Regions from separate parts of the Tritonibacter sp. SIMBA_163 genome, predicted to be linked through region 2. Evidence: riboswitches for the same ligand, from Rfam matches in the RefSeq annotation. Region 2 holds a riboswitch; each other region holds the start of a gene.
The links. A riboswitch is a leader RNA that binds a small molecule or an ion and turns the genes downstream of it on or off. The one in region 2 is predicted to bind cobalamin.
Positions count from the first base shown of each region.

Region 1: another riboswitch for cobalamin. It lies ahead of nrdH (glutaredoxin-like protein NrdH); the one in region 2 lies ahead of R0J92_RS07460 (hypothetical protein).
Region 3: another riboswitch for cobalamin. It lies ahead of R0J92_RS01265 (CbtB domain-containing protein); the one in region 2 lies ahead of R0J92_RS07460 (hypothetical protein).

Region 1 covers NZ_JAWJBP010000014.1:21,439-29,232, reverse strand. Annotated here, with positions in the region: gene R0J92_RS16715 (hypothetical protein) at 1-307, shown strand, start outside; gene nrdF (class 1b ribonucleoside-diphosphate reductase subunit beta) at 563-1,540, opposite strand; gene nrdE (class 1b ribonucleoside-diphosphate reductase subunit alpha) at 1,648-3,780, opposite strand; gene nrdI (class Ib ribonucleoside-diphosphate reductase assembly flavoprotein NrdI) at 3,762-4,184, opposite strand; gene nrdH (glutaredoxin-like protein NrdH) at 4,200-4,421, opposite strand; cobalamin riboswitch at 4,521-4,715, opposite strand; gene R0J92_RS16690 (GFA family protein) at 4,797-5,177, opposite strand; gene R0J92_RS16685 (ATP-binding protein) at 5,626-7,257, shown strand.
Region 2 covers NZ_JAWJBP010000003.1:110,519-118,312, reverse strand. Annotated here, with positions in the region: gene nudC (NAD(+) diphosphatase) at 1-349, opposite strand, end outside; gene R0J92_RS07470 (5'-nucleotidase C-terminal domain-containing protein) at 622-2,520, shown strand; RNA gene ffs (signal recognition particle sRNA small type) at 2,596-2,694, shown strand; cobalamin riboswitch at 2,817-3,058, shown strand; gene R0J92_RS07460 (hypothetical protein) at 3,180-3,578, shown strand; gene R0J92_RS07455 (dual specificity protein phosphatase family protein) at 3,660-4,190, opposite strand; gene R0J92_RS07450 (DNA polymerase III subunit gamma/tau) at 4,443-6,266, shown strand; gene R0J92_RS07445 (cysteine hydrolase family protein) at 6,334-6,879, opposite strand; gene R0J92_RS07440 (GlxA family transcriptional regulator) at 6,962-7,794, shown strand, end outside.
Region 3 covers NZ_JAWJBP010000001.1:280,570-288,363, forward strand. Annotated here, with positions in the region: gene R0J92_RS01235 (CHAD domain-containing protein) at 1-1,027, shown strand, start outside; gene R0J92_RS01240 (ParA family protein) at 1,024-1,806, shown strand; gene R0J92_RS01245 (CYTH domain-containing protein) at 1,803-2,276, shown strand; gene cobF (precorrin-6A synthase (deacetylating)) at 2,558-3,322, opposite strand; gene R0J92_RS01255 (hypothetical protein) at 3,421-3,918, opposite strand; gene R0J92_RS01260 (CbtA family protein) at 3,990-4,688, opposite strand; gene R0J92_RS01265 (CbtB domain-containing protein) at 4,693-4,863, opposite strand; cobalamin riboswitch at 4,903-5,117, opposite strand; gene R0J92_RS01270 (DUF1636 family protein) at 5,228-5,563, opposite strand; gene cobA (uroporphyrinogen-III C-methyltransferase) at 5,560-6,291, opposite strand; gene R0J92_RS01280 (cobyrinate a,c-diamide synthase) at 6,288-7,616, opposite strand; gene cobM (precorrin-4 C(11)-methyltransferase) at 7,746-7,794, opposite strand, start outside.

The DNA.
Region 1 (7,794 bases), on a different contig from region 2:
CTGCATGGTCGGGCTGCTGCTGACCGAGTTTGTCCCGTTCAAACTGCCCTCCGTGGCGTGGATATCGCTCGTCGGTATCGTCGCCACCTTGCCCTGGACGCCGGGCAGCGCCTGGGTGCTGGACAAAGTCGGTCACGTGAACTTCCTGACCCTTGCAACGCCCTGTCTCGCCTACGCCGGTATCGCCATCGCCAAGCGCGAGATCGAGATCGCCAAGACATCGGGCTGGAAGATCGCCGTGGTTGCAGTGCTGGTCATGACCGGTACCTACGTCGGGTCCGCCATCGTGGCACAGATGTTCCTGTAAGAGGCAGCGCACAGCAAATGCTCTGAGCCAGATAGCTCCGTCCGACCTGATCGGGCGGAGCTTTTCGTTTTCAAAACGCGCTCACGGCTTTTGGGGGATGCTGTCATCTGCGGCCCGCGCCCGAGGGTCCCAAAGCCAGCACACACCGGCACGGGGAGAGAGGCTCTGAGGGAGCGCAAACTGAGGCCCATCAGAGAGGCAAAGAGCAGAGTGTAAAAAAGCCGCCATCCGGTGTCCGGTGGCGGCTTTCTTGGTTCAGAAATCCCAGTCTTCGTCCTCGGTCGCCTCGGCCTTGCCAATCACGTAGCTGGAGCCCGAGCCGGAGAAGAAGTCGTGGTTCTCGTCCGAGCCCGGAGACAGGGCCGCCATGATCGCGGGGTTCACGCGGCAGCTCTCATCGGGAAACAACGCCTCGAATCCGAGGTTCTGCAGCGCCTTGTTTGCATTGTAATGGAGGAAGTTCTTCACGTCCTCGGTCAGCCCCAACCCGTCATACAGCTGCTCGGTGTAGCGCGCTTCAATGTCATAAAGATCGAACAGCAGCGCGAAGGCGAAGTCCTTGATTTCCTTGCGCTCTGCCTCGCTCACCCGCTCCAGCCCGCGCTGGAACTTGTAGCCGATGTAATAGCCGTGGATCGCTTCGTCGCGAATGATCAGGCGGATCAGGTCCGCGGTATTGGTCAGACGCGCGCGGCTGGACCAGTGCATCGGCAGATAGAAGCCCGAATAGAACAGGAAACTCTCCAGGAACACGCTGGCGACCTTCTTGCGCAGCGGCGAGGCGGTGGCGTCATATTCATCAAGGATCAGCCGCGACTTGGCCTGCAGGTGCTCGTTCTCAGCCGACCAGCGGAAGGCTTCATCGACTTCTGTGGTCTGGCACAGGGTGGAAAACACAGAGGAGTAAGAGCGCGCATGCACCGCTTCCATGAAAGCGATGTTGCTCAGGACTGATTCCTCATGCGGAGTGATTGCATCCTGCATCAGGGTTGGCGCGCCAACCGCGTTCTGGATGGTGTCCAACAGGGTCAGGCCGGTGAAAACCCGGATGGTCAGGGTCTGCTCATCCGGGGTCAGCTGCGACCAGGACTGAATGTCATTGGACAGCGGCACCTTCTCCGGCAGCCAGAAGTTCACTGTCAGGCGGTTCCAGATCTCCAGATCCTTGTCGTCCTGCAGACGGTTCCAGTTGATCGCCTTGGGCACGGCACGGGGTTGGGTCATGTCTTTCATATACTCGATCTCAGCAGCTAGGGGCCGCGCCCCTTCATCTTTTTGAAAATACCTCGGGGGAGGCCACGCATGTGGCCGGGGGCAGAGCCCCCAATCCCAACCTCAGGTTACAGCGAACAGGACACGCAGCCCTCGACCTCGGTGCCTTCCAGCGCCTGCTGGCGCAGACGGATGTAGTAGATCGTCTTGATCCCTTTCTTCCACGCATAGATCTGCGCGCGGTTGATGTCTCGGGTCGAGGCTTCCGCGGGGAAGAACAGGGTCAGCGACAGCCCCTGATCGACGTGCTGCGTTGCCGCCGCATAGGTGTCGATGATCGCCTCGGGGCCGATGTCATAGGCATCGCGGTAATACTCAAGGTTCTCGTTGGTCATATAGGGCGCGGGATAGTAGACGCGGCCGATCTTGCCTTCCTTGCGGATCTCGATCTTGGCGGTGATCGGGTGGATCGAGGAGGTGGCATAGTTGATATAGCTGATCGACCCGGTGGGCGGCACCGCCTGCAGGTTGCGGTTGTAGAGCCCGTGCTCCTTCACCTTGTCGCACAGGACGGACCAGTCCTCGCGGCTCGGCACATTGATGCCGGCGCCCTCGAACAGTTCGCGCACGCGGTCGGTCTCCGGCAGCCAGTCCCGGTCGACGTATTTGGCAAAGAAGCTGCCATCGGCATAGGTCGAGTCCTCAAAGCCCTTGAACCGTGTGCCTTTTTCTTGCGCCAGCGCGTTGGAGGCACTGAGCGCGTGAAACAACACGGTGCAGAAGTAGATATTGGTGAAGTCGATACCCTCAGCCGAGCCGTAATGGATGCGCTCGCGGGCGAGGTAGCCATGCAGGTTCATCTGGCCAAGACCGATGGCATGGCCTTCGTCATTGCCCTTGCGGATCGAGGGAACACTATCGATGGCGGACATTTCCGACACCGCATTCAATGCCCGGATCGCGGTGCCCACGGTGCCCGCCAGATCGCCGCCATCCATGGCGCGGGCGATGTTCATGGAGCCGAGATTGCAGGAAATATCGGTGCCCATCTGCGCGTAGGAGAGGTCATCCGTGAACTCGGACGCGGTGTTCACTTGCAGGATCTCGGAGCAGAGGTTGGACATCGAAATCCGACCGGCGATCGGGTTGGCCGAATTCACCGTGTCCTCAAACATGATGTAGGGGTAGCCGGATTCGAACTGGATCTCGGCAATGGTCTGGAAGAAGGCGCGGGCGTTGATCTTCTTCTTGCGGATCTGCGGGTTGTCCACCATCTCGTGATATTTCTCGGTGACCGAGATTTCCGAGAAGGCTTTGCCATACACCTTTTCCACGTCGTGGGGCGAGAACAGATACATGTCCTCGTTCTTCTTGGCGAGCTGGAAGGTGATGTCGGGAATGACCACGCCAAGGCTCAGTGTCTTGATGCGGATCTTCTCATCGGCGTTCTCGCGCTTGGTGTCGAGGAAGCGCAGGATGTCCGGGTGGTGGGCGTTCAGATAGACCGCGCCTGCGCCCTGACGTGCGCCCAGCTGGTTGGCGTAGGAGAAACTGTCTTCCAGCAGTTTCATCACCGGGATCACCCCGGAAGACTGGTTCTCGATCCCCTTGATCGGGGCGCCATGCTCGCGAATGTTGGTCAGCATCAGGGCCACGCCACCGCCGCGTTTGCTGAGCTGCAGGGCGGAGTTGATGCCGCGCCCGATGCTTTCCATGTTGTCTTCCAGCCGCAACAGGAAGCAGGAGACGAACTCGCCCCGCGCCGTCTTGCCGGCATTCAGAAAGGTCGGCGTGGCAGGCTGGAACCGGCCGTCGATGATCTCGCCCATCAGCTGCATCGCCAGCGCAGCATCACCGCGCGCCAGCGTCAGCGCGTTCATCACCACCCGGTCTTCGTAGCGCTCCAGATAGCGCTGCCCGTCACGGGTCTTCAACGTGTAGGAGGTGTAGTATTTGAACGCCCCCAGAAAGCTCGGGAACCGGAATTTCTTGGCAAAGGCCGCGTCCCAGATCTGGTGGAGGAAACTGCGCTCGTATTGATCGAGCACAGCCGCTTCATAGAAGCCTTCCTTGACCAGATAGGACAGCTTTTCCTCCAGCGAATGAAAGAAAACGGTGTTCTGGTTCACATGCTGCAGGAAATATTGCCGTGCCGCCATGCGGTCGGCGTCAAACTGGATCTTCCCCTCATCATCATAGAGGTTCAGCATCGCGTTCAGGGCATGATAGTCGAGATCGGCGGTTACGCTTGCGTCAAGCATGTCTGGCTCTCCTGTGCTGCCCAGAACCGGGCAAGGCCCGCGCGGATGCGGGTAATGTCTGTTTCGGTTCCCGCCAGTTCAAAGCGGTAGAGAACGGGGACGCTGCACTTGCGTGCGATGACCTCACCGGCAAGGGCAAAGGTCGCACCAAAGTTGCGGTTGCCTCCCGCGATCACGCCCCGCAGGAAGGCGCGATTGCGTGTGTTGTTCAAAAGCCGAATGACCGGCTTGGGCACTGCGCCGCGCCCTTCGCCGTCGGCGAAGGTCGGAGACACCAGTACAAAAGGCGCGTCCAGCTCAGGCGGCGGCCCTGCCTGCGGCAGCCGCAGAGCCTCCAGCCCGAGGCGCTCCACCAATCGGGCCGTGTTGCCCGATCGTGAAGAGAAAAAGACGAGCCCGGCCATCCGATCAGCGCCGGATCAGGCCAGACGGCCGATCAGGTCGGGGCGAAACCCGGCCCAGTGCTCTTGGCCAGCGACAACCACAGGGGCCTGACGGTAACCAAGGCCCTGTACCATTTCCATTGCGGCAGCATCTTCGGTCAGATCGATCACGTCGAAAGAAATCCCCTTCGCCTCGAGTGCGCGGGTGGTGGCGGTGCATTGCACACAGGCGGGTTTGGAATAGACGGTGATGCTCATCGGCAAAGGGTCCCTCAGGTTTTGTCTGCTTGGACGAAAGGGGACACGGAACCCGGCGCCGAAACAGCACCGTGTCACGCGTCCGGGCCCTCCGCCGCGGTCGTCGTTGTCTGCTTTGGCAGGTCTCCTGGCTTCACGGCTCAAATGCCCAATCCCGCCTTCCCAATGCGTAGTGCGCATCAGTGGCCCAGGGTGGACTTGCCGCTTACAGTTGCGGGGGCAGCGTCGGTTTTTCACCGATTTCCCTCATTGCTTGCGAGTCGCCTCACAAGAACCAAAGCAACACGATATTGATGCAGATCCAGCAAATGGTCAATATATGGTGTATGGTTTCTTCAGGGAAGTTTTCCACAGAGGCATGTGGATAGCTGCGCGCTAGTCTTCTTGGTGCCGGTTTTGATCGTGTTGCGGGCGGCCGTCGAGCGCAGGAAGCCAGCTTTCACGCCGCTGCACCCAGAGTTCATACTCTGGCGCAAACATGTCCGGCTTATCCAAGGCGCCCAGATGCACTTCTATCTCATCGCCGCTTTTGGCAAAAACGGAGGATCCACATGTAGGGCAGAAGTACCGCTCCTGATAGTGGCGCAGATCACCGCTGACGGTCACGTTTTGCTGCAAAAATACTGCGGCGCAGTAAAAGACCGCACCGTGATGCTTGCGGCAGTCGAGACAGTGGCACATGCCAACGCGCAACGGCGGTCCGACTGCTGTGATCTGGACACTTCCACACAGGCAGCCCCCTGTCACCGTCGTCATCTTGCGCCTCCACATCTCGCGTCCACAAAAGTTTAGCATGTCGCGTCGGTGCGATGAAAGGCTCTCATGGTGACAGGTTCGCTGGCGGCGGGCCGACGGGCCGGGCGGTGTTCCGTCCGGGAAAGCTCGGAGAATGTCATTTATTGTGCCGCCAGTACATCAGACCGACGCTATCTGCGCCGTCGCACCTTGGCAGGGGCCGTAGGCAATCCCCTCCGGCGTTCTTGTCTCTTTGCCGACGGCATCCCTCATCGCGAGGGTCTGGGCGCTGGCAGGGATGCAGGCGGATGTCGTCATGCCCAAGGCTGCGCAATTCAGCGCATTTGAACCTCCGGAAGACCTCCATGTTCAATTTTGGTTTAGAGAAACTCGGTACTAGGATATGCTCGGTTAGATGTTGCCCCCGGCATACTGCGGTAGGTGCTCTCCTGCACAAAGGGACAAACGCGTGAAACGACTGCAAGTGAACGAACTCTATGCCATATTGGATGCTATAGGCATGGCGGTAATCGTTTTGGAAGTCGGTGACGACCAGATCCCCCGATATATAGCGATCAACAAACGGTCGCGGGAAATCGCACAGCTTCCCGAAAGCGGCTGGTTCGGGAAATCCGCTTTGGAGATATTTGGCGGCTCCACTGGTGCACGTGCCCTTGCAGTGCAGCAGAATGTGGTGCGGACGGCCAAGGCCACGACATATGAGATAAATTTGCCCGCCGTTCTGGGTACGCAGTATATTCGTAACACGATGACCCCGGTTTTTGACGAAGCGGGGAAGCTTACTCATCTGGTGGGGTCCGTCGAAGACATCACCTCTGAACGTGAACGCGATGTTGCTTTGGAACTAACGCGGATCGCCAAAGAGAAGGCGGAGCAAGCGAACAAGGCCAAGGAGAGATTTCTTGCCAATATGAGTCACGAAATCAGAACTCCAATGAATGGGATCCTGGGAATTTGTGAATTGCTGCAAGAAACAGATCTGGATCAGGAGCAGTCGCTCTTTGCGAATACAATTTTCAATTCTGCAAATGCGTTACTTAAGATCGTCAATGATGTTTTGGATTTTTCACAGATAAAATCTGAAAAAATCGAACTGCAGCCCGAATTGTTCTCACTTCGTAACTTAGTTGAAGACGTCGCAGTGCTCTTGTCGGCCAAGGCGGCATATAAGGGGTTGGACTTTCGGGTGAACTACCCCGAGGATGTGTCATCCATATTCTTCGGGGATGTCACCAAAGTTCGGCAAGTGTTGCTGAACCTGATAGGCAATGCGATCAAGTTCACCGATGAGGGATATGTTTCGATCACGATTTCCGAGACCCCGCAGGCACTGACATGCCCGCTTTGCGTTGAGGTTGCGGACACTGGATGCGGAATTGAAGAGCGCAAACTTCATAGCATATTCTCTGCCTTTGAGCAGGCGGATGGTTCGCCAAAAACGCGCGCGGAAGGCACGGGACTTGGGCTCGCGATTTCCAAAGCACTTGTCGAGCGCATGGGCGGCGATATCACGGTCAAATCGCAGTTTGGCGAAGGGTCTACCTTCACAGTTCGGCTTGATTTGACGCCTGGGTCTTTGAGTGACGACGGGGCTCTCGCGGAAGAGGAAGCGGCCTCACCCGCTCTGCTTGTAGCAAAGACAAACGCTGATCCGGTTGCCCTGGCAGAAGAGGCGCGGGAAGAGCTGCGCGGAATGAGGATACTCGTGGCTGAGGATAATAAGACAAATCAACTGGTCGTGGAGAAAATGTTGAGGGACTCCGGTGCGGACCTCCATTTTTCGGAAAATGGCGCCTTGGCATTCGAGGCCTATCTCGCTGGCCAATACGATTTGATACTGATGGACCTTTCAATGCCTGTCATGGGCGGCTTGGAAACCGTTCAAAAAATCAGACAGCATGAAGACGCAACCGGGCAAACGAAGAGCAAGATTATCGCTCTGACGGCAAACGCTCAGAAAAGCGATGTCAAAGCCTGTAGCGAGATTGGAATGAATGGCTTCTTGTCGAAGCCGTTTAGAAAGCACGAGTTGCTCGCCTGCCTTCATGCCTTGGCGCAAGATGCTACTCTGATGTCGTGAGTGTCAAAGAGGGGTTGGAGCCAGCGCGGCAGAGTATCCCCACGTCCGCCGCGCCTCGCTTGTTTGTCATTCGCACCATGAAGCTTGCGACAGACGCAAGCGACGCCGGATCCGCGTCGATCATCGTCCCCAAACGTTCGGGGTACATCTTGCCCCGTGATGTCGCGCGATTGCCGCAGGGACGGGACCGCGCGAGGATATAGACTGAGGTGTCTATACGGGCCTCAATGCGCTTTCCTGCGGGGCGGTAGGCTGATCGAAAACCAAATGCCAACGCGCTGTTCGGCGCTCCAAGCTCTGCCTCTGGGGCAGGGGCGGAGAAGATCTGCGGGTGGCTGAGGTGGCAGAATGCCCCGTGACGAGGGGCGCGCCTGAAGGCCGAGGGGGCGCAACATGTCAGGCGATGGTCTGTCAAATTTTAACGAATAGGCCAGCTCTCGAAAAGGCGCGAACTGCTTTGATTGTGGCAAAAGTGACAGATTCTCACCCATCAAGCCCTGATTTTATGAAGATATTACCCTCACATCAGGAGACAAT
Region 2 (7,794 bases):
GCTGTTCGCTGGGATCGAGAAACGTATCAAGCGTAGACAAGTCGGCTTCTTCCGGCTCCCATTCTCCCAGATCGAGGGCAAAATACCCCGCGGCCTGCGCACCGCGCCCGAGAAAGATTGCCTCTGCCCGCCGCTGCGCCACCAGCGGGTGGCTGGTTGGCAGAAACGCTAGCCCCGCCGCATGATCCTGTCCGGTATCATGCAGGCAAAGCGGCTTGCCCCGCCACAGGAGTACAACCAACGCCTCCGCTGTCGACCATATCCGATCCAGCTCTTCGGGAACGGTCCGCAGATGGGCTGCGCGATCCAGGCCGCTACCGCCGAATGTGACTTGCTCTGCCCGTTTCATACCTGCCTCGCTGTTTGCATGTCACACCGGGTTCTCGCGCCCTGCCTCGATGCGGGCGACGGCGACAACACGGTGTTTTACACAGGCGATGCCGCATTCCCCGAAGCGACTCAAGCAAAAATGCCACGCTTCACAAAAACTCGAAAAAAGCGCGACGTGAGGGTTCCGCGCAACGCTTAAGCCTGCTCTTCTCGACGTTAACTAATTCGAGAAGCCCCGGAACGCCCCGGACATGGTGGCAAACGGTGCCGACGACTGGCGATGAATGGCGCATGATGACTGGATCCGACCAAGGCCCCACAGGGACGAATGGGGCCGATGAAGACGTGACAGAGGTGCCAGCGCGCCTCCGATTGCTTGCGACGTCTGATGTACACAGTCACCTCCTTGGCCATGATTATTATGCGGACACCCCTCATCCGGGCATCGGTCTGAGCCGGACTGGAAGTCTGATCGCCCAGGCGCGTGCCGAAGTGGCGGCAGAAGGCGGCATCGACTTGCTTGTCGACAATGGCGATTGGCTTCAGGGCTCACCACTGGCGGAAACTGATGCCGCAAACCCCGACGCACCTCCGCCTGCCATCCACGCATTTGATATACTGCGCTATGATGCAGTCGGACTGGGAAATCACGAGTTCAATTTTGGCCTCGACACGCTGAACCGCGCATTGCGCGCGCTGCCGTGCCCTGCGATTTGCAGCAACGTACACCCCTGCGCGCCTGACGTTGCATTGCATGTGAAACCGCACCTGATCCTGTCGCGCCGTATTCCGGGCGCTGCGGCGGATGCGCCCGAGGTGCGCGTCGGCCTGTTCTCCGTCCTGCCACCGCAAACCCTGTTGTGGGATGCCGACCACCTCGCAGGGCGTGTGCGCATCGACGATATGGTCGACAGCGCCCGCGCTGCCATTGCAACGCTTCGTTCAGCGGGCGCTGACGTGGTGATCGCCTTGGCGCATACCGGGCTTGCGGCAGCCCAGGCCGCGCCCGGAATGGAGAACGCCCTGCGCCCGCTCTCACACTTGCCAGGCCTCGATGCTGCGGTCGGCGGGCACACGCATCTGCTGCTGCCTTCGGCCAATGGTTCCGAGGACGGATTGGGCGTGCCTGTTGTGATGCCCGGCTCCAGCGGCTCTCACCTCGGCGTGGTGGATCTGTTTCTGGAGCAGACCGCGGACGGCTGGCAGGTGCAGCATGCGACCTGTGACCTGCGCGCGGTGAGCACCCGCTCGTCAAAAGGTCTGCAGCCGCTCGTACCCGAAGCGCCAGAGATGGTCGCAGGCCTTGCCACGGCGCACACCCGCACCCGCGCCGATATGGCAACCCCGGTTGGAACCTTGTCAAAGCCGCATCATTCCTACTTCACCTTCTTTGGAGAGGATCGGGCTCTGGCGTTGACGGCACAAGCGCAGGCCGCTGCGGTTCGCCCATTTCTCGAAGCTTCACCGCATGCTGAGCTGCCGCTTCTTTCCGCTGTGGCACCGGCGAAATTCGGCGGGCGGGCCGGGCCGCTTAACTATACGCATGTGCCCGCTGGCAAGGTGTCCCGACGCCATGTCGCCGACATTTATATCTACCCGAACGAGCTGCGCTGCGTGATTGTCAACGGTGCCCAGCTGACGGACTGGCTGGAAATGTCGGCCGGGCTGTTCAATCAGCTGACCCCGGATATGCCAGGGACCCTGCTGGCCAACCCGGATCGTGCGGGACATAATTTCGATGTGATTTTTGGGCTGGAGTATGAGATCGACCCAACCGCCCCCGCGCGTTTTGATGCGGACGGGCGACCGGTCAGCGATGCGCCGGGACGTGTCAGGGACCTGCGCTGGAATGGGGCACCCCTGCGACAGGACCAACTGTTTGCCGTTGCCTACAACAGCTATCGCAGCAGTGGCGGGGGCAACTTCCGCATGCTGGAGGACGCTCCGACCTTGCAACTTGCGCCGATGATGATCCGGGATGCGGTCACGGCCTATGTGACCGGTGCAGTGCAAAAGGACCCGCTGGCAACACTTCCCTACCCCTGGCAGCTCCGTCCTGACCTAGGGGTGCAGGCGGTCGCCATCACCGGCCCCGGCGCACGCAGTTTCCTCTACGAGTTGCCGGACCACGTCGCCGCCAGCGCCACGGCAATGGAAAGCGGCTTCCTGTCGCTGACCCTGGATCTCTGAACGGACACGGCAGACCTGCCAGGAATCCCACGGCGCCGGGTTGTCATCATTCCATCATTTCCCTATATCGGGATTCGAGGGGTTGGCGCGGGCAAGCGCCTCGCCAACCTGGTCAGGTCCGGAAGGAAGCAGCCACAACGAGCCCCGCTTGGGTCGATGTCCAACCTCTCACTTCACGAAGCCCCGCCATTGGCGGGGTTTTGTGTTTAGAAGACCCCGCCGTATCTCTCGCCCGCCTGCGTGCGAGTATTATGCAGCTGCAGCGATAACATCGTTGACGACTCGGCGGGCAGCTCGCTACCCATATTGGTGATGGTTTCCAGCCGGCCCGCTTTGGCTGTTTGGAATGAAAAGGGAACATGGTGAGGCGACGGGTAACAGACCCAGACCCAAGTCCATGACTGCCCCCGCAACTGTAAGCGGCGAGCAACCCGGTATGACCACTGGTTCCAGAGGCCAAGGCGGCCAGTTGGACCGGGAAGGACCGGCACGCAGCGACCCGCAAGTCAGGAGACCTGCCATCACCGAAAGAACCTGAAACCGGGCGGGGTGTCCTGGATGAGGTCTGATGGCACGCCGCAGGTTCACTGCATCCCCGCTGCCAACGGTCTCTCCTGCCGCACCGCCCCGACATGATACTTTGTGCGGAGGGCACTTTGATGGAAAATCCCGAACAGACACATGATTTTGTGGCGACAACCTGTATGCATCTGGGCCGCCCCTGCCCGGCGGCAGAGCGTATGTTGCGTGCCCTTGCCGGAGCGCTTGACCGCGCACGGGCCGTCACCCGTGACGATTTTGAGATTTCGGGCGATAGCCAGCTCGACGGCTGTGAAAAAGCCTGTCCGGCGCGGTTCGCCGCCAGTCATGATCGCATCCGGGTGTTCTGTGATGTCTCAGCGACCACCGAGACCGAAACACTGGACCGGTTTGCCGATGCCATGCTGTCGCCGGACATGGCCGATCTGTCGGCCCGCAGTGCGGCAGAGGTGCCGCGCGCCTTTGGTGAAGCCCGGCCCCTCAGCCTGACACGCGCCGAAACCATTGTGCCGATGTAGCCTCCCGCGACCCGGCCAGAGCGCCTGCCGCTCCACGCGAACATCCAGCCCTGCCGATCAGCTAGAGCTGCCATCGCGCGACTAAGGGGCGCTGCGAAGCCCTTGGGCCCAGATCAACTGCGCATCGGTTTCCACAGCGCAGGGGCGCTGCGCCCGCAATCGTGCCAATGCGGCATCCGGGCGCTCCCCGCTCTCGATCATCAATCGCAAGGCAACCATACCGGAGCGCCCGCAGCCGCCCCTGCAATGCACCAGCACTCGACCGCCACCTGACATCGCCTGACGCGCCAACGCGCTGACATCGGCCCAGCGATCCTGCATGTCGTCGCCAGGGGTTTGAAAATCATCCACAGGCAAGTGGAACCAACGACTGCCGAGCCCCTGAAGATCGCTGCCGATATTCTCGACCCCCAGGATGACGTGCTCCACGCGGGTGGTCATCGAGATTACGATCGAGGGTTTCCATTCTCCGATCAGTCGAAGATCACCAGCGTAATCGCCCCCTGCCCCAGGTGCCTGGCTGAGCGCAAGAATGCCGTCACCAATCGACAGCGCATGAAGCACAAGAGGTTGCGCAGCCGGGTGCGGCTGCAGTTCAGAAGCACTCACCATTTAATCTCCCCCCCGGGAGGCGCGACCCTAAACCCGCGATACAGTACAAGATACCATAGCCTCGGCAAGCAGCTGATCGGTAGCCTTTTTTGCACGCGGCCAGATTCACCCTGCTCAGTGTGCGCCTTGTAACACGCAGGCCGCGCAACAGCGGTGGACGAAGCGCGCGGTGCCGCTTAGTTTGCACGGGATCATTTCGGCGCCGTCCACGAATCCGGGCAGCGCCCCTCAAAGACCATCCGAAAGGCCCTCATGAGCGAGCATAGCCCCGAGACCGCCCCCGCCCCGCAAGGCGGACAATATCAGGTTCTGGCACGCAAGTACCGGCCCGAGACCTTTGCCGATCTGGTTGGTCAGGACGCCATGGTGCGCACGCTGAAGAACGCCTTTGCCGCGGATCGGATCGCTCAGGCCTTCATCATGACCGGCATTCGCGGCACCGGCAAAACCACCACCGCGCGGATCATCGCCAAAGGCATGAACTGTATCGGCGAGGACGGTACCGGCGGCCCCACCACGGAGCCTTGTGGCAAATGCGAGCATTGCCTGGCGATCATGGAGGGGCGCCATGTGGACGTGATGGAGATGGACGCCGCCTCGCGCACCGGGGTTGGCGACATCCGCGAGATCATTGACAGTGTGGCGTATCGTGCGGCGTCGGCCCGCTACAAAATCTACATCATCGATGAGGTGCACATGCTGTCGACCTCCGCCTTCAACGCGCTGTTGAAGACGCTGGAGGAGCCGCCGGCGCATGTGAAATTCATCTTTGCCACCACCGAGATCCGCAAGGTGCCGGTGACGGTGCTGTCGCGCTGTCAGCGATTTGACCTGCGCCGGATCGAGCCGGAGGTGATGATCGCGCTGCTGCGCAAGATCGCCGGGGCCGAGAGTGCCGAAATCGCCGAGGATGCGCTGGCGCTGATCACCCGCGCCGCCGAAGGCTCGGCCCGCGATGCGACCTCGCTTCTGGATCAGGCGATCAGCCATGGTGCGGGTGAGACGACGGCGGAGCAGGTCCGGGCGATGCTGGGGCTGGCCGACCGGGGCCGGGTGCTGGATCTGATGGACATGATCCTGCGCGGCGACGCGGCGGCGGCGCTGACGGAGCTGTCCGGGCAATATGCCGAGGGCGCCGACCCGATGGCGGTGCTGCGCGATCTGGCCGAGATCACCCATTGGGTTTCGGTGGTGAAGATCACGCCCGATGCCGCCGACGATCCAACCATAAGCCCGGATGAGCGGTCGCGCGGTCAGGACATGGCCAGCCGCCTGCCGATGCGGGTACTGACGCGCATGTGGCAGATGCTCTTGAAGGCGCTGGAAGAAGTCGCCGCCGCACCCAATGCGATGATGGCGGCAGAGATGGCGATCATCCGCCTGACCCATGTCGCCGACCTGCCCTCGCCCGAAGAACTCGTGCGCAAGCTGCAGGATACACCGCCGCCTCCGCCGCCGGGTCCAGGCGGCGGACACCCCATGCAGGGCATGGGGTCGCCTGCGGCGGGCGGGGGGGGCGGGGCTCCGGCTTACGCCTCCGCCCCGCCGCAGGGCGCCCCCGGCGGTGGCCCCAATGGCGGGCATACGATGTCGGCAGGGGGCGGGCAGGCCGCCGCAGTGGCCCCGCGCCTCGACAGTGCATTGGCGCGGTATCCGAGTTTTGAACATGTGATCGAGCTGATCCGCAAACACCGCGACGTGAAACTGCTTGTCGAGGTCGAAGGCGGCGTGCGGCTGGTGTCCTACCAACCCGGGCGGATCGAATTCACCCCTGCTGCGAAGGCTCCGCAAGATCTGGCAGCCCGCCTGGGCACGGCGCTGCAGAACTGGACCGGCAGCCGCTGGGTGGTCTCCATCGCCTCGGACGGCGACGCGCCGACCATTGCGGAGCTGCGGGATGCCGCCGAAAACGCCCTGCGCGAGGAGGCCTCGACCCATCCGCTGGTGCAGGCAGTGCTGAAGAATTTTCCCAGCGCCAAGATCACCAAGATCCGCACGCCTGAGGAGCTGGAGGCCGAAGTGCAGGCCGAGGCCCTGCCCGAGGTCGAGGACGAATGGGACCCGTTTGAGGAATGAGATCAGCCCCGCGAAGGCTTCGGCGTAGATTTCGCGGGGCTGAACGGGCAGCTGTGGTCTGCTCGCCCTATGCGAGGTGGGCGGCGGTCTGGGTCACTGTCGCATAGCTCATCGCCAGCGGTGCCATAAAGGCGGCATGCACCTGTTCAGCCGGGACCGTGACACCGCCGAACTCCATGGCGCGGGCGGCGCAGGCATCCTCGACCACGGTCACCGCAAACCCCAGATCCGCCGCAGCGCGGGCGGTGGCGTCGATGCACATCTGGCTCATCGCTCCGCAGAGGGTAACGGCCTCCACCCCGGCCTCGCGGAGCAGCTCCAGCAAACCCGTCTCATAAAAGCTGTTGGGCCGGTGCTTGGTCAGCACCACTTCGCCCTCGATGGGCGCAACAGAGGCATGGATTTCAGCACCCGGCATGCCAGAACGGAAAAACGGCGCCTCGGACGACGGGTTCTCGTGCCGGATGTGCACCACAGGGTCACCGTTCACCCGTGCCGCCGCCAGCAGGCGCGCCGCATTGGCGCTGGCCGCGTCCATCTTGTGCAGCTCCCAGTCGCCACCGGGGAAATAATCGTTCTGGATATCCACCAGGATCAGTGCCGTCCTTGGCATGGTCATACTCCTTTGTCTGATCTGTCCCGGCGAGATTGGCGCAGGTTGACTGCCGCTGCACTTGGCGCATATGCCTAACATCATGCAGGTTACGCCAAACATGCCGATCATCTTGCTGGACGCGCCGGGTGCGCAGCGCGCGGCGCTCTGGGGACTGCAGGATCTCTTTGCGCTGGTTCCAAGACTGGACCCCACATGCACACCGCTGGATGTGCGCATTCTTGCACCGGACGCGCTGCCGCAGGCACCAGTGGCGGCTTTCGTATTCGCCCCCTCCATCGAAGGCACACGGCCCGTGCCCGATCATCCGCTGGTCGCCTGGGCCGTGCAACAGCACGCGCAGGGGGCGCTGGCCTGTTCGGTCTGCGCGGGGGCATTCTGGCTGGGTCAGGCGGGGCTTCTGTCCCAGCGCCCAGCGACCACCCATTGGGCGCTGGAGGAGGAGTTTCGCCAAAGCTTCCCGGATGTGCGCCTCGCACCGGAGCACATCCTCGTGGACGACCACGACGTGATCACCGCTGGCGGGTTGATGGCCTGGACCGACCTCGGCCTGCATCTGACCGGACGTTGGTACGGGGCCGAGATGGTCTCGCGTCTGGCGCGGCACCTGCTGGTCGACCCCGGCGGGCGGGAACAGCGGGCATATTCCACCTTCGCCCCACCCCGTCAGCACGGGGACGCGGCGGTGCTGCTGGCGCAGCGGCATATGGATCAACAGTTTGGCACCGCGCTCACGGTGCCAGTGCTGGCGACTGTGGCCGGCCTGTCGGAACGCTCCTTCGTGCGGCGGTTCACTGCCGCCACCGGCACCCCGCCCGCGAGCTACCTGCAAGCGTTGCGCGTCGAGAAGGCACGCGGCGCGCTGGAGCGCAGCCAGGCCAGCATCGCCCAGATCGCCTGGGACGTGGGCTACCG
Region 3 (7,794 bases), on a different contig from region 2:
GGCCCATGGGGCCGGGCCGCTGGAGGCCGAACACATCTTCACCACATTGGCGCCGAATGTGCCGCGCTATGTGGCCAAGCCCAAGATGAGGTTCACCGGCCATGAGACCGCCTTTGACGTGGCGGTGGAGACGATCCGCAATTACATCGCCGTGGCCCGCGCCAATGAGGCCGGCGTGATCGGCGACCTCGACACCGAGTTTCTGCATGACTACCGGGTGGCCCTGCGCAAGGTGCGTTCGGTGCTGAGCCTGTTCAAAGGCGTCTTTGGCTCTGTGCAGACGGCAGAGCTGAAGGCGGCATTTTCCGACCTGATGGCGCCGACGGGGCGGGTGCGCGACCTCGATGTCTATCTGATGGACCGCGCCGCCTATGATGCGCTGGTGCCCGAGCAACTGCGCCCGGGCCTGTCGGTGATGTTCGACGCCTTTGCCGCGGAACGGGACGGGGCGCAGGCGAAGCTCGTCAAACACCTGAAAAGCAAGGGCTATCAGAAAAAGATCTCGGCACTGGAAGAACAGTTCGCCCATCCCGATGGTTTTGTGCGTGGTGAGGCGGGCGGCCTCAGCGCGGAGGTTTACGCCCGCAAGTTGGTGTGGAAGAGCTATCGCAAGATCTGCAAGATCGCCGCCCATATTGGTGACGACACCGTGGATGAGGACGTTCACGAATTGCGCATCGCCTGCAAGAAATTCCGCTACCTGCTGGAGTTCTTCGCGCCGCTGTTCCCGGGCAAGAGTGCCAAACGCCTGATCACGCGGATGAAGGCGCTGCAGGATACCCTCGGGGTCTTCAATGATTGTTCTGTGCAGAAGGACTCTCTGGCCACATTTATGTCCACGCACCCTGCCGTCACCGGTGCCAGGGGGCTGGAGGCGGCGCAAAGCATCGGCGCGCTGATCGCCATCCTCGACCAGCGCCAGCGCGCAGAGCGGGCGCGGGTGATGACGTATTTCGACCAGTTCAACAGCGCCGAGACCCGCGCCGAGATTAAGGCGCTGTGTCAGCGCAAGGGAGCCGCCGCATGAAGATTATCGCCTGCTACAGCAACAAGGGCGGTGTCGGCAAAACCGCCGCGGCCGTCAACCTTGCCTATGCCTATGCGCAGTCCGGCGCACGTACCCTGCTGTGCGATCTTGACCCGCAGGGCGCGTCGAGCTTCTATTTCCGGGTGAAGCCGTCGAAAAAGCTGAAGGACACGCAGTTCTTTGAGGATGTGGACCGTTTCACCCGTGCGATCCGAGGCAGCGATTACGAGAACCTCGACATTCTACCCGCCAACCTGACCTTCCGCGACTTTGACGTGTTCCTGTCGCGGATGAAGAACAGCCGCTCGCGCCTGAAAAAGGCGCTGAAAGCGGTGGATGGCGATTATGACGTGATCATTCTGGATTGCCCACCCAACATCTCCTCGCTGTCGGAGGCGGTGTTCAAGGCCGCCGACAGGGTGGTGGTGCCGGTGATCCCGACCACCCTCTCCGAACGCAGCTTCGAACAGCTGATTGCCTTCTTCAAGGAGAGCGGGCTGAAGACCGCAAAGCTGCTGGCCTTCTTTTCCATGGTGCAGGGGCGCAAGACCCTGCATGGCGAGACGATGGCGCGGCTGCGTGACAGCTATGGCAAGCTGTTCCTGACCACGGAGCTGCCGTTTTCCACCGATGTGGAGAAGATGGGCGTGTATCGTGAGCCGGCGCTGTGCTTTGCAAAGACGCGCCCGGCGGGCAGGGCCTATCTGGCGCTGTTCGACGAGGTGAACGCCCATGTGTCGGGTGGGAAGACAGCTGTGAGAGCAAAGGGATCGCCATGAAAGAGATCGAACGGAAGTACCTGGTGGCGGAGCACCCCGATCTGACCGCAGCCACGGCGACACCGGTCAAGCAAGGCTATCTGACAGCGTTGGAGGACAGCACCGAACTGCGCCTGCGCCAGAAGGGGGAACGGTTCTTCCTCACCCAGAAGGGCGGCGCGGGCCGGGTGCGCGAAGAGCGCGAGGCGGAGATCACCCGGACGGTCTATGAGACCTTCTGGCCCGGCACCGAGGGGCGGCGGCTGGAAAAGACCCGCTGGACCGGCGTGCTGGCGGATGGCTGGGGGTATGAGCTCGACATTTTCGACGGCACACTGGCACCATTGCAGATGGTTGAGGTGGAGTTCGCCGATGAGGCTGCGGCGGAGGCCTTCGTGCCGCCCGAATGGTTCGGGCGCGAGGTGACTGAGGACAAGCGGTTCGGCAACAAGTCCCTCGCGGTGCATGGCCTGCCGGAGGGCGCTGTCTGAGCCGCACCTGAGCCTGGGGTGTCGCACCGAAAAAAGCAGACCGGTGGAGGTCGGGCAGGGGAAGCTCCCGCCCCCGCGCAGTCCCTTGCTGACGCAAGACCCCGCTTGGGGTTGGGCCGGGCAGCCTGTCCTGCGGACAGGCTGCGGCGCCGGACCGTCAGGTCCGGCGCCATGCCCAACGGGAGCGGTTGTGCCTCTGGCACGGCCAGCGACGGGCGGGAGGCCCCCGCTGATGAGGACACGCGTCGCGGCCAGGCCGAGCGAGCGGTCAGGTCAGGTGATTAGGTCAGACGCTGTAACAGGTAGATATCCATGATCCAGCCGTGATCGGCGCGGGCGCTGGCGCGTGTGGCGAGGATCTCCGCCTGCACCTCGGACAGGCGCCCGGCAATGTTGATCTCATTCTCCATGCCCGCATAGGCAGACCAATGGATCATCACCTCTTCGGGCACTTCAAGGCTCTGGAATGAGCAATCCCCGTCCAGCATGATCACCAGCGTGTCGCAGCCCTCGGGCCAGCCGTGATCGCGCAGGCGTCGCCCGGTGGTGATCTGCACCGGCGCGCCAATGCCGTTCAGCGGCACGCCGTGGGCGGCCGTCAGCGCCTGGATCGAAGTGATGCCCGGTATCACCTGCATTTGCATCCGCACCCGCGCGCGCAGACGCTCGGCAATCCGCATGGTGCTGTCATAGAGCGACGGATCGCCCCAGACCAGAAACCCCACGCGGCCCCCCTTCGGCAGATGTGTTGCCATGGCTGCCTGCCATACCTCGGCAATCGCGTCATGCCAGTCATCCACTCGCTGGCGATAGTCGGCGGTGGCTGGATCTCGCACCGGCAGGTCGAATTCGACGATCTTCGGCGGCTGCGCGACCCCCGCCAGCACCTCGGCGCAGATCGCCTGACGCAGCCCGGCAAGGTCATCCTTACCTGCACCCTTGTTGGGGATCAGGATCAGATCCTGCGCGCCGAGCGCTTCCACCGCCTGCAACGTCAGATGCTTGGGGTTGCCGGTGCCGATACCGATCAGGCTGAGGTGGAGCATGGGGCGCAATCTCTCAAGAATAAATGGGCGGACAGATCTGCCCCGGTCTTGGTGCCGTGTCCGGGGCAGGTCAAGGGCATGGTCTCAGGAGCGCACCATCAGCGCGTGTCCACGGTCACCGCAGCCTCGACCGGGCTGCCGTCAACCGCGATAACCCCGTGGCTGTTGGAGTTCAACGAGACCTTCACTTCCACCTCACCCTCGGGCAGCGCGCCGATATGCATCCAGCGGCCATAGAGCCGCCCGATCTTTTCGCCGTTGACATAGACATGGGCGTGGCCTTCGCCCGCCACATCAGCACCGGAGGCGTTTTCGGGCGCAAAGCGGAAGTTCTGCGGCATCGCGTGCAGGTTCCAGCCCGACATCGGATCGGGGGTCAGTGCAATCTCCAGCGCCGGGGCCTCCGGGCCAGCGGCGATATCGACCATGGCGGAGTGATCATGTGCGGCCATTTCGGCCTGACCGCCGCCGCCGTGATGGGCGGGGTCGCCGTGGTCGTGGCCATCAAAGGTCACGCCATTTCCGGCGGCGGTGACAAAGCCGATGCCGCCGCCAAAGACAAGACCGATGGCAAACAGGGCGAGCGAACGGGACATGGGGTCTTCCTTCAATATGGAAATCCCCGCCGGGCGCGATGTGCGCGGCGGGGATCATCAGGCGTTCTGGGTCACGCTGCAGCTGCGTCGCGGGCGGACTCGGTCTGCCAGAAATAGGCGGCAAAGGCGCCCAGCAGCACCCAGGCGGCCATGCCGATGCCAAAGGCCCGCGCGGCAAACAGCGCCCCGATCTCGGTCGGCACCGGGCCGGTGAACGTATCGGGCTCCGGCGCGCCGATCACATGCGGGGCGATCAGCAACAGCGCCGCCACCACGTAGGACACCAGATTGCCGCCAAAGGCGATCAGCCACATGGCAATGCCGGCGGTCGCAACGGTGGCCACCCACCAGATCTGACGCGCGCCCACATCGGCGGCGGCGACGCCGGGTACTTCGGGGGCCAGGGTGAAGCCGGGCGCGAAGTGAAAGGCGACAAAGCCCGCAATCCCCCAGATGATGCCGTGGCGTGCGGTGACCACATGGCCCTGACGCTCCGCCTGCGACATCAGCGCCACCAGAACCAGCGCGTAGCCGGTGTAGGTCAGCATGGTAAAGAGGATGCTCAGCAGGTTGCGCATCGGCTCGTCGAACAGGCCCGGCAGCTCGGGATGGGCACTGACGGGATCACCGCCGAAATGCACCAGCGCGCCGGTTTCATAAAGTTCGGCATGCAACAGCACCGGCTGCACGAAGAAAAGCTGCAGCAGGGCGACGATCAGCCCCGCTGCAGCGCCAGCGAACAACGCGCTGGTCAGAATACGTGTGAGCATGGTCTTAGTGGCAGGGAAAGCCGGTGGCGTGGCGCACGTCATGCGCCGCATCATGCAGGGTCGAGGCCTGCACATGGCCGGTCACGGTGATGATGCCGAGACCCAGAACCATGGCAAAAAGCGCCGGGATGATGCTGGAGACGGATGTGGTCGAGGTAAGCGTCTTGGTCGTCATGTGTGTGTCCTCCGTGCCGTCACACCCGACGGCAGACATAAAGTTCTCGTTCCATACGGTCGGTCTCCTGACTCGCGGGTCACGGCGATCATCCTCCTTCCCGGCACGCAGGCCAGTGGGTTCAGAATGTCGCTCGCCGCTCACAGTCGCGGGGGCGGTTGGGGCTTCGGCGCCGCGATTGGGTCCGCCGTTCCTCATTCCCGTTTCAGTCCCGATGCTTTGCATCATCAGACACCGTATGCATCTGTTGTGCCTTGCGCGCTTTGCTCCGGTCAAGCGTGAATACGCCACCGGAGGCGCTGTTCGCGGCAGTTCCGTGATCTTCAGGGGGCTTGCGGAGGGCGGATAGCCTGTGGTGATGCGGTCAGGGCAGCTCTGCGGGGATGCGGGCAATGGCCTTGAACCGCAGCTCACCCAGCGGCCTTGCATCCGCCAGCGTGCCATCGGCGCTGCTGGCATAGAGGCGCAGGAACGTCAGGATATCGGGCAGATCCGCCGATGTGATCTCGCCAAACAGATAGGCGGTCTTGCCGCTCTGGCGGATCGCCAGGGTCTGTGGGCGGTCGCAGCCCGACATGCAGTCGACCTGCTGCAGCCTTGCGCTCAGCCCCGCCGCCGTCAGCGCCGCCGAGATCTGCCTTGGCAGGTCCGGGTCGGCAGTGCTGCAAATGCGGCAGAGCGTGAGCATCGGCTGTGTCATGCGGGCGCGTCTTCATCCGCCAGTGGACCGTAAAGGATCAGCACCGGCGCGGCGCTGTCGATGCAATCCAGCAGATCCGGCAGCGCCTGCACCGTGGTGCGGTGCAGCTCCTGCGCCGGGGTGGAGACGCCGAGGGCCACCAGCGTTGGCGTGTCCTGTGGCAGGCCTTCGTCCAACAGCAGCGCCAGCATCGACGCAAAGGTGCGTTTGCCCATATAGACCACGGTGGTGGCCTCCGGATCGGCAAGGGCGGCGAGGTTCATGTGATCCGGCAGCCCGCCGGTCACGTCATGGCCGGTGATGAACTGCAACCGCCGCGCGGTCAGCCGCCGCGTCAGCGGAATGCCCGCCGCCGCTGCTGCGGCCGAGGCGGCGGTGACGCCAGGGATGATCTCGTATTTGATGCCAGCGGCGCGCAGGGCGGTCAGCTCTTCCTCCAAGCGGCCAAAGACGCCGCTGTCGCCGGATTTCAGCCGCACGACCTGGGCGCCGGATTGCGCGTATTCCACCAGCAGTTTGCTGACGTGGTCCTGTTTCGGCGAGGGGCGCCCGGCGCGTTTTCCGACTCCCACCAGATCCGCATCCGCATGGGCATGGTCCAGGATTGGCCCCGAGGACAGATCGTCAAACAGCACCGCATCCGCCGCCTCCAGCCGTTTTACGGCCTTCACCGTCAACAGCTCCGGATCGCCGGGACCGGAGGAAACAAAGCTGACAAAGCCACTCATGCACGCTCTCCCTCATGCTCTGCGGTGATCAGATGGAAGAAGGTGCCGGTGACGTTGCCCTTGATCGAACCGGTCTCCGGCACCGGGTTGCCATCCGCGTCCATCACTCGGGCCAGCGGTGCGTCGGGCTCATCCAGAATGGTGGAGTAATGGAACTCATGCCCGCGCAGGAAGTCGCCGGTGTCAAAGCCCGGCATGCCCGCCTGCAGCTCTGCCCGGCGATAGCCGAGGTGGAACTTGCGCTTCTCATAGGACGTGACCAGCCCCAAGAGCCCGGCCATCTGGTGCCGCACGCCCGCCTTGTCGATCAGCGCCGCGCCAAGCGCCATGTAACCGCCGCATTCGCCATGCACCGGCTTCGTCTGCGCATGTTTCTGCAGGCCTGCGCGCCACGTCTCCGCCGCCGCCAGCGCCGCGCCGTGCAGTTCGGGATAGCCGCCGGGCAGCCAGACCAGATCGGCGTCCGGGGCGGGAGGTTCGTTGTTCAGGGGCGAAAATGGCAGGATCTCGGCTCCGGCGGCGCGCCAGCCTTCCAGCAGATGCGGATAGGTGAAGGAAAACGCCGCATCCCGCGCCAGCGCGATCCGCTGTGCTGGCGGTTTTGGCAAGGCCCGCGGGGCAGGGGCCGCAGCTGTGCTGGCCACCGCGCGGATCGCGTCAAGGTCGACGTTGTCGCGCAGGAAAGCCGCGTAGCCCGCAATCGCCGCCTCAAGATCGGGATGCTCCACCGCCTGAATGAGGCCGAGGTGGCGTTCGGGCAGCGTAAGATCGCCGCGCCGGGGCAGGGCGCCCAGCACCTTGACGCCCGCGCGCTCCATCCCCAGCCGGGTCAGCCGTTCGTGGCGCGGACTGGCCACCCGGTTCAGGATTACCCCGGCAAAGGGCAGGTCGGGGTTGTACATCTTGAACCCAAGCGCGGTGGCGGCAGCAGATTGCGCCTGCCCGCCCACGTCGATCACCAGCACCACCGGCCAGCCCATGCGCAGCGCGGTCTCGGCCGAGGAGCCAAAGCCCGATTGCCCGCGGGTGGCAACGCCGTCGTACAGCCCCATGGAGCCTTCGCCGATGCAGATATCCGCGCCAGTGGCCTGGGTGGTGACGGCATCGAGCAGCCCGCTGTCCATTGCCCAGGTATCAAGGTTGAAGGACGCGCGCCCGGCAGCGGCGAGGTGAAAGGCAGGGTCGATATAGTCCGGTCCGCTCTTGAAGGGCTGCACCGTGAGGCCGTCCTCGGCCAATGCGCGCAACAGGCCCAGCATCACCGTGGTCTTGCCGGTGCCGGAAGAGGGGGCAGAGATCATCAGGCCTTTGGGGAAATTGGTCATCGGGCTACCTCATTTGCAGAGAACTCTTGTCCGGTCCGCGGACCGGACAGCGTCCGAGCCTCCCCCCGGGAGGACGCTTGCGCACCCACCCAGGCTCGGGCGCTGTCCTCGGTGTGATAGATCAAGCGATCACTCATCCGCTTCGCTCCATTCGGACCACGGGCTGTCGGCACTCTGT